DNA from 2 places in the Streptomyces sp. NPDC088810 genome. Region 2 is predicted to be linked to the other one. Evidence: riboswitches for the same ligand, from Rfam matches in the RefSeq annotation. Region 2 holds a riboswitch; the other holds the start of a gene.
The links. A riboswitch is a leader RNA that binds a small molecule or an ion and turns the genes downstream of it on or off. The one in region 2 is predicted to bind cobalamin.
Positions count from the first base shown of each region.

Region 1: another riboswitch for cobalamin. It lies ahead of ACIP4Y_RS13690 (CbtB-domain containing protein); the one in region 2 lies ahead of ACIP4Y_RS29060 (ribonucleoside-diphosphate reductase subunit alpha).

Region 1 is NZ_JBIVJQ010000003.1:632,570-637,006, reverse strand. Features, by position in the region: gene ACIP4Y_RS13705 (MFS transporter) at 1-389, opposite strand, end outside; gene ACIP4Y_RS13700 (histidine phosphatase family protein) at 629-1,210, shown strand; gene ACIP4Y_RS13695 (CbtA family protein) at 1,406-2,158, opposite strand; gene ACIP4Y_RS13690 (CbtB-domain containing protein) at 2,181-2,402, opposite strand; cobalamin riboswitch at 2,439-2,580, opposite strand; gene ACIP4Y_RS13685 ((2Fe-2S) ferredoxin domain-containing protein) at 2,682-3,059, opposite strand; cobalamin riboswitch at 3,120-3,243, opposite strand; gene ACIP4Y_RS13680 (superoxide dismutase) at 3,397-4,044, opposite strand; gene ACIP4Y_RS13675 (antibiotic biosynthesis monooxygenase family protein) at 4,431-4,437, shown strand, end outside.
Region 2 is NZ_JBIVJQ010000010.1:257,241-261,677, forward strand. Features, by position in the region: gene ACIP4Y_RS29045 (GntR family transcriptional regulator) at 1-101, shown strand, start outside; gene ACIP4Y_RS29050 (DUF3311 domain-containing protein) at 225-488, shown strand; gene mctP (monocarboxylate uptake permease MctP) at 485-2,113, shown strand; cobalamin riboswitch at 2,342-2,476, shown strand; gene ACIP4Y_RS29060 (ribonucleoside-diphosphate reductase subunit alpha) at 2,602-4,437, shown strand, end outside.

The sequences.
Region 1 (4,437 bases), on a different contig from region 2:
TTCGCCGGGGAGCGCACCGCCTTGCCGACCCGTTCGGCGACGACCAGGGCGCAGGCCGCCCACAGGACGCCGACCACGCCCAGCGGCGGCACGCAGAGCACGGTCAGGGCGTATCCGGCGATCGACAGGCCCCAGAAGCGGCGCGTGCGGTCGGCCAGCGGGCCGGACACCAGGCGCAGTCCCAGTGCCGCCGCCTCACCGGCGCCGGTGACCACACCGACGACCAGGGCGGAGGCGCCGAGGGACGCCAGCAGCGGGCCGGTGACGGAGCGGGCCCCCTCGTACACGAAGTCGGCGAGCAGGCTGACCACGCCGAACCACACGACGAACCGCCACGGCCCCATCCCGCCCGGCCCCGGCCCTTCCGTCCCCGCTGCTCTCTCGCCCACGGCGCCTCCGCAACCCCCATGCCGAAGCATGCCGCACACCGTCGCCGCACCGGGCCTCGTGCAGCCGAGGCCTGCGTATCCGCGGATGGTGCACCTCGTGCGGATGCTAAGTTCGCGAGGGCGCGGCACGCGGTGGGCGGCTCGGAGGACGAGGAGGTGCTCGCCGCCGGTGCCGGCGTCCGCAGGGGCCTTGCCCGGCCGAGTCCCGCGCCCAGGACACCAGTGACAGGAGCGACCGTGTGACCAGCCGAGTCCTTCTCGTCTCGCCCGCCATGAGCGTCTCGCTGCGGCAGGCCCGCTTCGACGACGGCGGCTCTCTCGACGACGGCGGTGCGGCGCGGGCCCGTTCGGCGGCCGGGTCGCTGCCCTCCGCGGCGCGGGTGCTGGTCTCCCCCGGCGTGCGCTGTCGTGAGACGGCCGCGGCACTGGGTCTGGACGGCGTGCCGGCAGCGGACCTGGCCGGTCTGGATGTGGGCCGCTGGCGGGGCCGCACGCTGGACGAGGTGGGGGCCGCCGAGCCGGAGGCGGTGGGGCGCTGGCTCACCGACCCCGCCTGCGCACCCCATGGCGGCGAGTCGGTCCGGGACCTGTGCGGACGGATCGCGCGCTGGCTCGCCGACGCCCGAGCCGTGGAGGGTCGTACGCTCGCCGTGGTCGAACCGGAGGTGGTGCGGGCCGCGGTCGTGGAGGCGCTGAACCTGTCTGCCGCGCTCTTCTGGCGTCTCGATGTGCCACCGCTGACCGTGACCGAACTCAGCGGCCGGACCGGGCGGTGGAATCTGCGGCTGGGGCGTCCGCTGGCGGCGCCGCACGCGGACTAGGGTCTGCCGGCCCGCGCTGCGCGGTGCCGGCGGAGCAGACGCGGCCACCGTGCAGCGCAGACAGCCGCGGTCGGGCACCCGGCGCGGCTGGGGGTGTCGTGCCGCTGCCGGGGCGGGCCCGGTGAGCGTCGGTGTCCGGAGAACGCCGGAGGGCCCCCGGTTGGTTCCGAAGGGCCCTCTGTCGTCCGGAAGAGGTCAGTGCGCGGCCGGAACCGCTCGCGCGCTCTCGGCCCTGACCGGCCGGGGGTTCAGCAGCCGCTCGGCCAACTCGCCGAAGGCGAGCCCGAATCCGCCCCACAGGACGGCCTGGATGGCCAACGCGGACAGCCGGAACCGCCACAGCAGGGTGGCCGGGAAGTCCTGCGGCACCTCGTTGACGGCCGGCAGGAACGCGTAGGCCAGACCGACGGCGACGGCGAACGCGGCCACCGCGGCCACGGTCGCCCACCAGGTGCCCAGCGCGGGCGCCAGGCGTTTGCCGAGGAGGGTCGCGGCGACCGCCAGGAGGACGCCGAGCAGCATCATCAGGAAGTACAGGCTGGTCCGCTTGCCGATGGTGTCGGGGTCGCCGACCGACGGCGGGTTGGCCGGGTACTTCAAAAACGGCACGACGTACACGGTGAGCAGCGCGCAGCCCGACAGCAGCAGTGCCGTGGCGCGCGGGCCGAATCGGCCGACCCGGCCGAGCGCGAAGCAGAAGGCGAGCGCGGCGATGCCGCCGAAGGCGACCCCGTAGACGAGGACGCCGGTGGCGAGGCCCGCGGTGGACTGGAGGGAGCGCGAGACGACTTCCGCCTCGTGCTCGTGGGAGTGGGCCTCCTCGAAGCCGATCGCCTTGTCGACGCTCGGCTCACCGAGGAGATAGGCCGCGATCAGGGCGAGCACGCCGGCCGCGAGGCCGGCGAGCATGCCCCGTACGAGGAGGTTCCGTACGGTTGCGGAATTCATGGGCGGGCGGTGTCCCCTCGCGTCAGTGGCAGGGGAAACCGAGCAGATGGCGGGCGTCGTGCACCCATTCGTGGACGTCCGTGCCGTTGAACACGGAGGTGGCGCCCTGCTCGGCGCCGACGAAGTAGAGCAGGACCAGCATCAGGATGCCGAAGAAGACCGCCCAGGGAGCTATCGCCTGCAGCGGCAGCTTGGCGGGGACGGCGGGCGTGGTGGCTGTCGGCGGGGCGACGGTCTGCGCCATGGCAGAACCTCCTCTGGGAATTCGCGTCCCATCTCGGTGGTGCACAGGACGACGGCCCCGGGTCTGACTCGCGAGCACCCTCGCGGGGCCCGCACACAGTGGCGCGACCGTTCCGGATTCTCACCGGCTTCCGTCATGCCGTCGTCGATATCGGACAGACCGTACCGCGGGACCGGCACCCCGCCAAGACCGCCTCCGACCGGCGTGATCTTCCTCTCGTGCCGGGTGGGCGGCCGTGTGCCCGGTGGGTCGGCGGTGGCGCGATTCGACTGGTCCCGCTCAGGGTTCCGCGCGCCGGCGCGGTGGGGTGAAGGCGTACAGGTCGAGGATGTCCGGCCGGGGCGCCACGCCCGGACCGCCGGCGCGTACCCAGGTGACGATGTCCTCGGTCGCGGCCGGGTCGTTGACCAGCCCGAGCCAGACCGGTCGCGCGCCGGCGGCCCGGCCGGCCGCGGAGGGCTGTACGACGATGACGTTGGCCTGGTCGCACACGTCGAGGCAGTCGGAGATGCGCACGGGCACCTCCGCCCGCAACCGCGCGGTCTGCGCCGCGTGATCACCCGTCACCTTCGGGCTGCCACAGCAGCAGTCCCGGCACACGACGACCCGGCACGGCACCGGTCCGCCCGCTGTCTCTTCCGTCGGCCTGTCGGGCATACCGCGCCGCTCCCCTCCCGGGGAGATCCGCCCCGGTGTCGCCTGAGGAGGCGACCGCGTGAGTCTCCTGGCTCCCGGGTCGTCGCCCGTCCCGCCTTCCCGCCCCGCTCGGGGGCGGTGGCCTGCCGGGACTCGCTCACCGGTCACAGTGGCGGGACCGCGCCGGATTCGCACCGGCTTCCTCGGACCGCCGTCGCCTTGTGTCGCCGGTCATCATGTCATCACCGGTGGCGGCCCGTCACCCGGCCGCCGTTCGGAGGGGCTCCCGCGGGAGCCCCTCGCCTGCCGTGAACGGTGAGAAGACGATCACGAGCAGGACCCTTCCGGGACTACGGCGTCACGGGGCGAGCAGCAGCAGATCCGTGCGGGACTTGGCCGCCTCGTAACGACGGGCCACGTCCTGCCAGTTGACGACCTGCCACATCGCCTCGATGAAGTCCACCTTCTGGTTCTTGTACTGGAGGTAGAAGGCGTGCTCCCAGGCGTCGAAGACCAGGATCGGGGTGGAGCCCTGGCCGACGTTGCCCTGGTGGTCGTAGACCTGCTCCACGATCAGGCGTCCGCTCAGCGGCTCGTGGGCGAGTACGCCCCAGCCCGAACCCTGCGTGGTGGCCGCGGCCTTGGACAGCTGGGTCCTGAAGGCGGCGAAGGAGCCGAAGGACTCCTTGATGGCCTCGGCCAGCTCGCCGACACCGTCGGCGGCTAGGGGCTCGCCACCGCCGTCCTTCGGACCGGTCATGTTCTGCCAGTAGATGCTGTGCAGGATGTGCCCGGAGAGATGGAAGGCCAGGTTCTTCTCCAGGCCGTTGATCGACCCCCAGGCGTCCTTGTCCCGTGCCTCGGCGAGCTGCTCCACGGTGTCGTTCGCGCCCTTCACATAGGCCGCGTGGTGCTTGTCGTGGTGCAGCTCGATGATCTCCGGGCTGATCACCGGTGCGAGCGCCGAGTAGTCGTACGGAAGCTCCGGGAGCGTGTACAGCGCCATGTCCAACGTCCTCCGACATTATTGCGAACGAGATGCAAGTGCACGTTAACAGCAAGAACAGCCGCATGCCGATCAGGCCTTGGACCTAGGACTCGTGACGTCGGCCGGCACGGCAGCGCCCACCGCGCCTGCCGGGTGGCGTCGCCGAGCGGGAGAGCCAGCGCGGCGAGTGCACGTCAGTTCCCCTGATCGTGTACCCCGGCTCCGTGTCATGGCCGGGACCCTGCGCGGACCACGCGCGTCGGGCCGTCAGTCACCCGATATGACTAATGACGCAGCGTGCACCCCTTGTCCCCACTGGGCCGTCCCCCGTTCGGAGTTGCAGCCGTCCGAGGGACATGAGTCCGTTGGTGTCGTGTCCGTCCGGCTCTCACTCAGGAGGAGACATGGGCG
Region 2 (4,437 bases):
ACTCGCTGGACCGCGAGGGCCAGCCGGTGGAGTGGGTGCGCTCGGTGTACCGCGGTGACCGGTACAAGTTCGTGGCCCGGCTGAAGCGGCCCGCGGAGTAACCGCCGGGCACGTTCGCCGAATCGAGATACCGATATGCGGACGAGGTCTTCCACTCCCACGACGGCGTCACCTAGATTGCCTGCGCATTACACAGGTGATCAGCGAGGGGACGGAGCCGTGGCATGTCCGAAACGCCTGAAGTGAGACCGCCGGTGGTGACACCGGGCCGGGTGATCATCGCCCTGTGTCTCGTCGCGCCCTTCGTGGCGATGCTCTGGGTCGGCTCGTACGCCAAGACGGATCCCGCGTTCATCGGGATCCCGTTCTTCTACTGGTACCAGATGCTCTGGGTGCTGATCTCCACCGCGCTCACCATGCTGGCGTACAAGCTCTGGCAGCGTGACCAGCGCTCCCGCCAGGGCGCGCAGGGGGGTGCGGCGAAGTGAAGGACGGCGTCAACGGCGTCGCGCTCGGCGTCTTCATCTTCTTCTTCCTGGCCGTCACGGTCATGGGCTTCCTGGCCGCGCGCTGGCGCAGGGCCGAGAACGAGCAGTCCCTGGACGAATGGGGTCTGGGCGGCCGGTCCTTCGGCACCTGGATCACCTGGTTCCTGCTCGGCGGTGACCTGTACACGGCGTACACCTTCGTCGCGGTACCGGCGGCGATCTACGCGGCGGGCGCGTCCGGCTTCTTCGCGGTGCCGTACACGATCCTGGTGTACCCGCTGATCTTCACCTTCCTGCCGCGCCTGTGGTCGGTCTCGCACCGGCACGGGTACGTCACCACCTCCGACTTCGTGCGCGGCCGGTTCGGCTCGAAGGGCCTGTCGCTGGCGGTGGCGGTGACCGGCATCCTGGCGACCATGCCGTACATCGCGCTCCAGCTGGTCGGCATCCAGGCGGTGCTGGACGTGATGGGCGTCGGCGGCGGCGAGAACACCAACTGGTTCGTGAAGGACCTGCCGCTGCTGATCGCCTTCGGTGTGCTGGCGGCCTACACGTACTCCTCCGGCCTGCGCGCCCCCGCGCTGATCGCGTTCGTCAAGGACACGCTGATCTACATCGTCATCGGTGTGGCGATCATCTACATCCCGATCAAGCTGGGCGGGTTCGACGACATCTTCGCCAAGGCGGGCCACGCGTTCAGCCAGGTGAATCCGGCCACGAACAAGCCGCGCGGCGCGCTGGCGCCGGCGGACGCGAACCAGTGGACGTACGCCACGCTGGCCCTCGGCTCCGCGCTGGCGCTGTTCATGTACCCGCACTCGATCACCGCGACCCTGTCGTCCAGGAGCCGTGAGGTGATCCGCCGCAACACCACGATCCTGCCGCTGTACTCCCTCATGCTGGGTCTGCTGGCCCTGCTGGGCTTCATGGCGATCGCGGCCGGAGTGAAGGTCACCAACGGCCAGCTGGCCATCCCGCAGCTGTTCGAGGACATGTTCCCGGACTGGTTCGCGGGCGTGGCCTTCGCGGCGATCGGCATCGGCGCCCTGGTCCCGGCGGCAATCATGTCCATCGCGGCGGCCAACCTCTTCACCCGCAACATCTACAAGGACTTCATCAAGCCCGACGCCACGGCCGCGCAGGAGACCAAGGTCTCCAAGCTGGTCTCGCTGCTGGTGAAGGTCGGCGCCCTGGTCTTCGTCCTCACCATGGACAAGACCGTCGCGATCAACTTCCAGCTGCTGGGCGGCATCTGGATCCTGCAGACCTTCCCGGCCCTGGTCGGCGGCCTGTTCACCCGCTGGTTCCACCGCTGGGCACTGCTCACCGGCTGGGCGGTCGGCATGATCTACGGCACGGCCGCCGCGTACGGCATCGCCTCGCCGACCCAGAAGCACTTCGGCGGCAACGCCAAGGAGATCCCGGGCATCGGCGAGATCGGCTACATCGGCCTGACGGCGTTCGTCCTGAACGTTGCGGTGACCGTGGTCCTGACCGTCGTCCTGCGGGCCGTGAAGGCCCCCGACGGCGTCGACGAGACCAGGCCGGAGGACTACACGGCCGACGCCGGCGACCCGGGCGTCCAGGTGGAGCTGCCCCCCGCGACCGCAGGCGCCAGCCACTAGGCAGCCGCCGCTCGACGGGCCGTCGGAGGCACCTCCGGCGGCCCGTCGTCGTACCGGCGGGCCGCTCCCGACGCGTACGACGACCGGGCGCGATCACAGCCGGGGCCCATGACACCGTCGTCGCCTCCGGTGGCCCCCGGCCGGCCCTGCGGCCGGGACAGGCCGACGTACGAGTTGCCTCTCCGACACCGGACCGGCACAACATCTGGGGGTGCCACGGGAACCCGGCACTAGATGTATGCTCGTGATCGCTGTCGCCGCAGGGGAATCCGGTGTGAGTCCGGAACTGTCCCGCAACGGTGTACCTGCGTGCATCCGCACGCCTGTTGAGTCCGAGGACCTGTCGGCAGCACACCCGGACGTCCGGTCCGGGTGGGTTCTGAACGTCCGGGCCTCGTGGAGTGGGCCGGTGGACGCGACGCCGTGCGCGCTCGTGGCTGCCCCCTGCCCTCCGCCAGGCCCCCGTGCCGAGCGAGGGAGAGCCCCACGTGACCATCGCGCCAGCCGACCCGGCTTCAGTCAGCGAGCTGGAGACCGACGGTCCCGGTACCGCACTGCTGCGGACCCTGACCGAGCTGACCGCCGACCTGCCCGACGCGGACCCGGGCCGGATCGCCGCCGCCGCGTTGCGCGGCCGGTCCGCGCGGGCCGACGAGGCGGAGCTGCGTGAGCTGGCCACGGAGGCGGCCGCCGGCCTGATCTCCGAGGACCCCGCCTACTCGAAGCTGGCCGCCCGGCTGCTGACCCTCACCATCCGGGACGAGGCCGCCTCGCAGGGCGTGACGTCCTTCACCGAGTCCGTCGTGGTCGGGCACCGCGAGGGCCTCATCGCCGACCGCACCGCCGAGTTCGTGCGCCTGCACGCCGAGCGGCTCGACGCGCTGGTCGACGCCTCCGCCGACGACCGGTTCGGCTACTTCGGCCTGCGCACCCTCTACTCCCGTTACCTGCTGCGCCACCCGATCACCCGCAAGGTGATCGAGACGCCCCAGCACTTCATGCTGCGCGTGGCGAGCGGTCTGGCGGAGGACGACACGACCCGCTCGGTGGACGAAGTCGCGTCCCTGTACGGCCTGATGAGCCGCCTGGACTACCTGCCGTCCTCCCCCACCCTGTTCAACTCCGGCACCCGGCACCCCCAGATGTCGTCCTGCTACCTGCTGGACTCGCCGCTGGACGAGCTGGACTCCATCTACGACCGCTACCACCAGGTCGCCCGGCTCTCCAAGCACGCCGGCGGCATCGGCCTGTCGTACTCCCGCATCCGCTCGCGGGGTTCGCTGATCCGGGGGACGAACGGGCACTCCAACGGCATCGTGCCGTTCCTGAAGACCCTGGACGCCTCCGTGGCCGCGGTGAACCAGGGCGGCCGGCGCAAGGGCGCGGCCGCGGTCTACCTGGAGACCTGGCACTCCGACATCGAGGAGTTCCTGGAGCTGCGGGACAACACCGGCGAGGACGCCCGCCGCACCCACAACCTCAACCTCGCGCACTGGATCCCGGACGAGTTCATGCGCCGGGTCAACGCCGACGAGCAGTGGTCGCTGTTCTCCCCCGCCGACGTCCCCGAACTGGTCGACCTGTGGGGCGAGGAGTTCGACGCCGCCTACCGCAAGGCCGAAGCCGCCGGACTGGCCAAGAAGACGCTCCCCGCGCGGGAGTTGTACGGCCGGATGATGCGCACCCTGGCGCAGACCGGCAACGGCTGGATGACCTTCAAGGACGCCGCCAACCGCACCGCGAACCAGACCGCCCTGCCCGGCAACGTCATCCACTCCTCCAACCTCTGCACCGAGATCCTGGAGGTCACAAGCGACGGCGAGACCGCCGTCTGCAACCTCGGCTCCATCAACCTCGGCGCCTTCGTGCAGGGCGAGGACATCGACTGGGAGCGCCTGGACGAGACCGTCCGCACCGCCGTGACCTTCCTCGACCGCGTGGTGGACATCAACTTCTACCCGACCGAGCAGGCGGGCCGCTCCAACGCCAAGTGGCGCCCGGTCGGCCTCGGCGCGATGGGCCTGCAGGACGTCTTCTTCAAGCTGCGCCTGCCCTTCGACTCCCCCCAGGCCAAGGCCCTCTCCACGCGGATCGCCGAGCGGATCATGCTCGCCGCCTACGAGGCCTCCGCCGACCTCGCCGAACGCAACGGCCCCCTGCCCGCCTGGGAGCAGACCCGCGCCGCCCGCGGAGTCCTCCACCCCGACCACTACGACGTCGAGCTGACGTGGCCGGAGCGGTGGGACGCCCTCCGCACGCGCATCGCGGAGACGGGCATGCGCAACTCGCTGCTCCTCGCGATCGCGCCGACGGCCACCATCGCG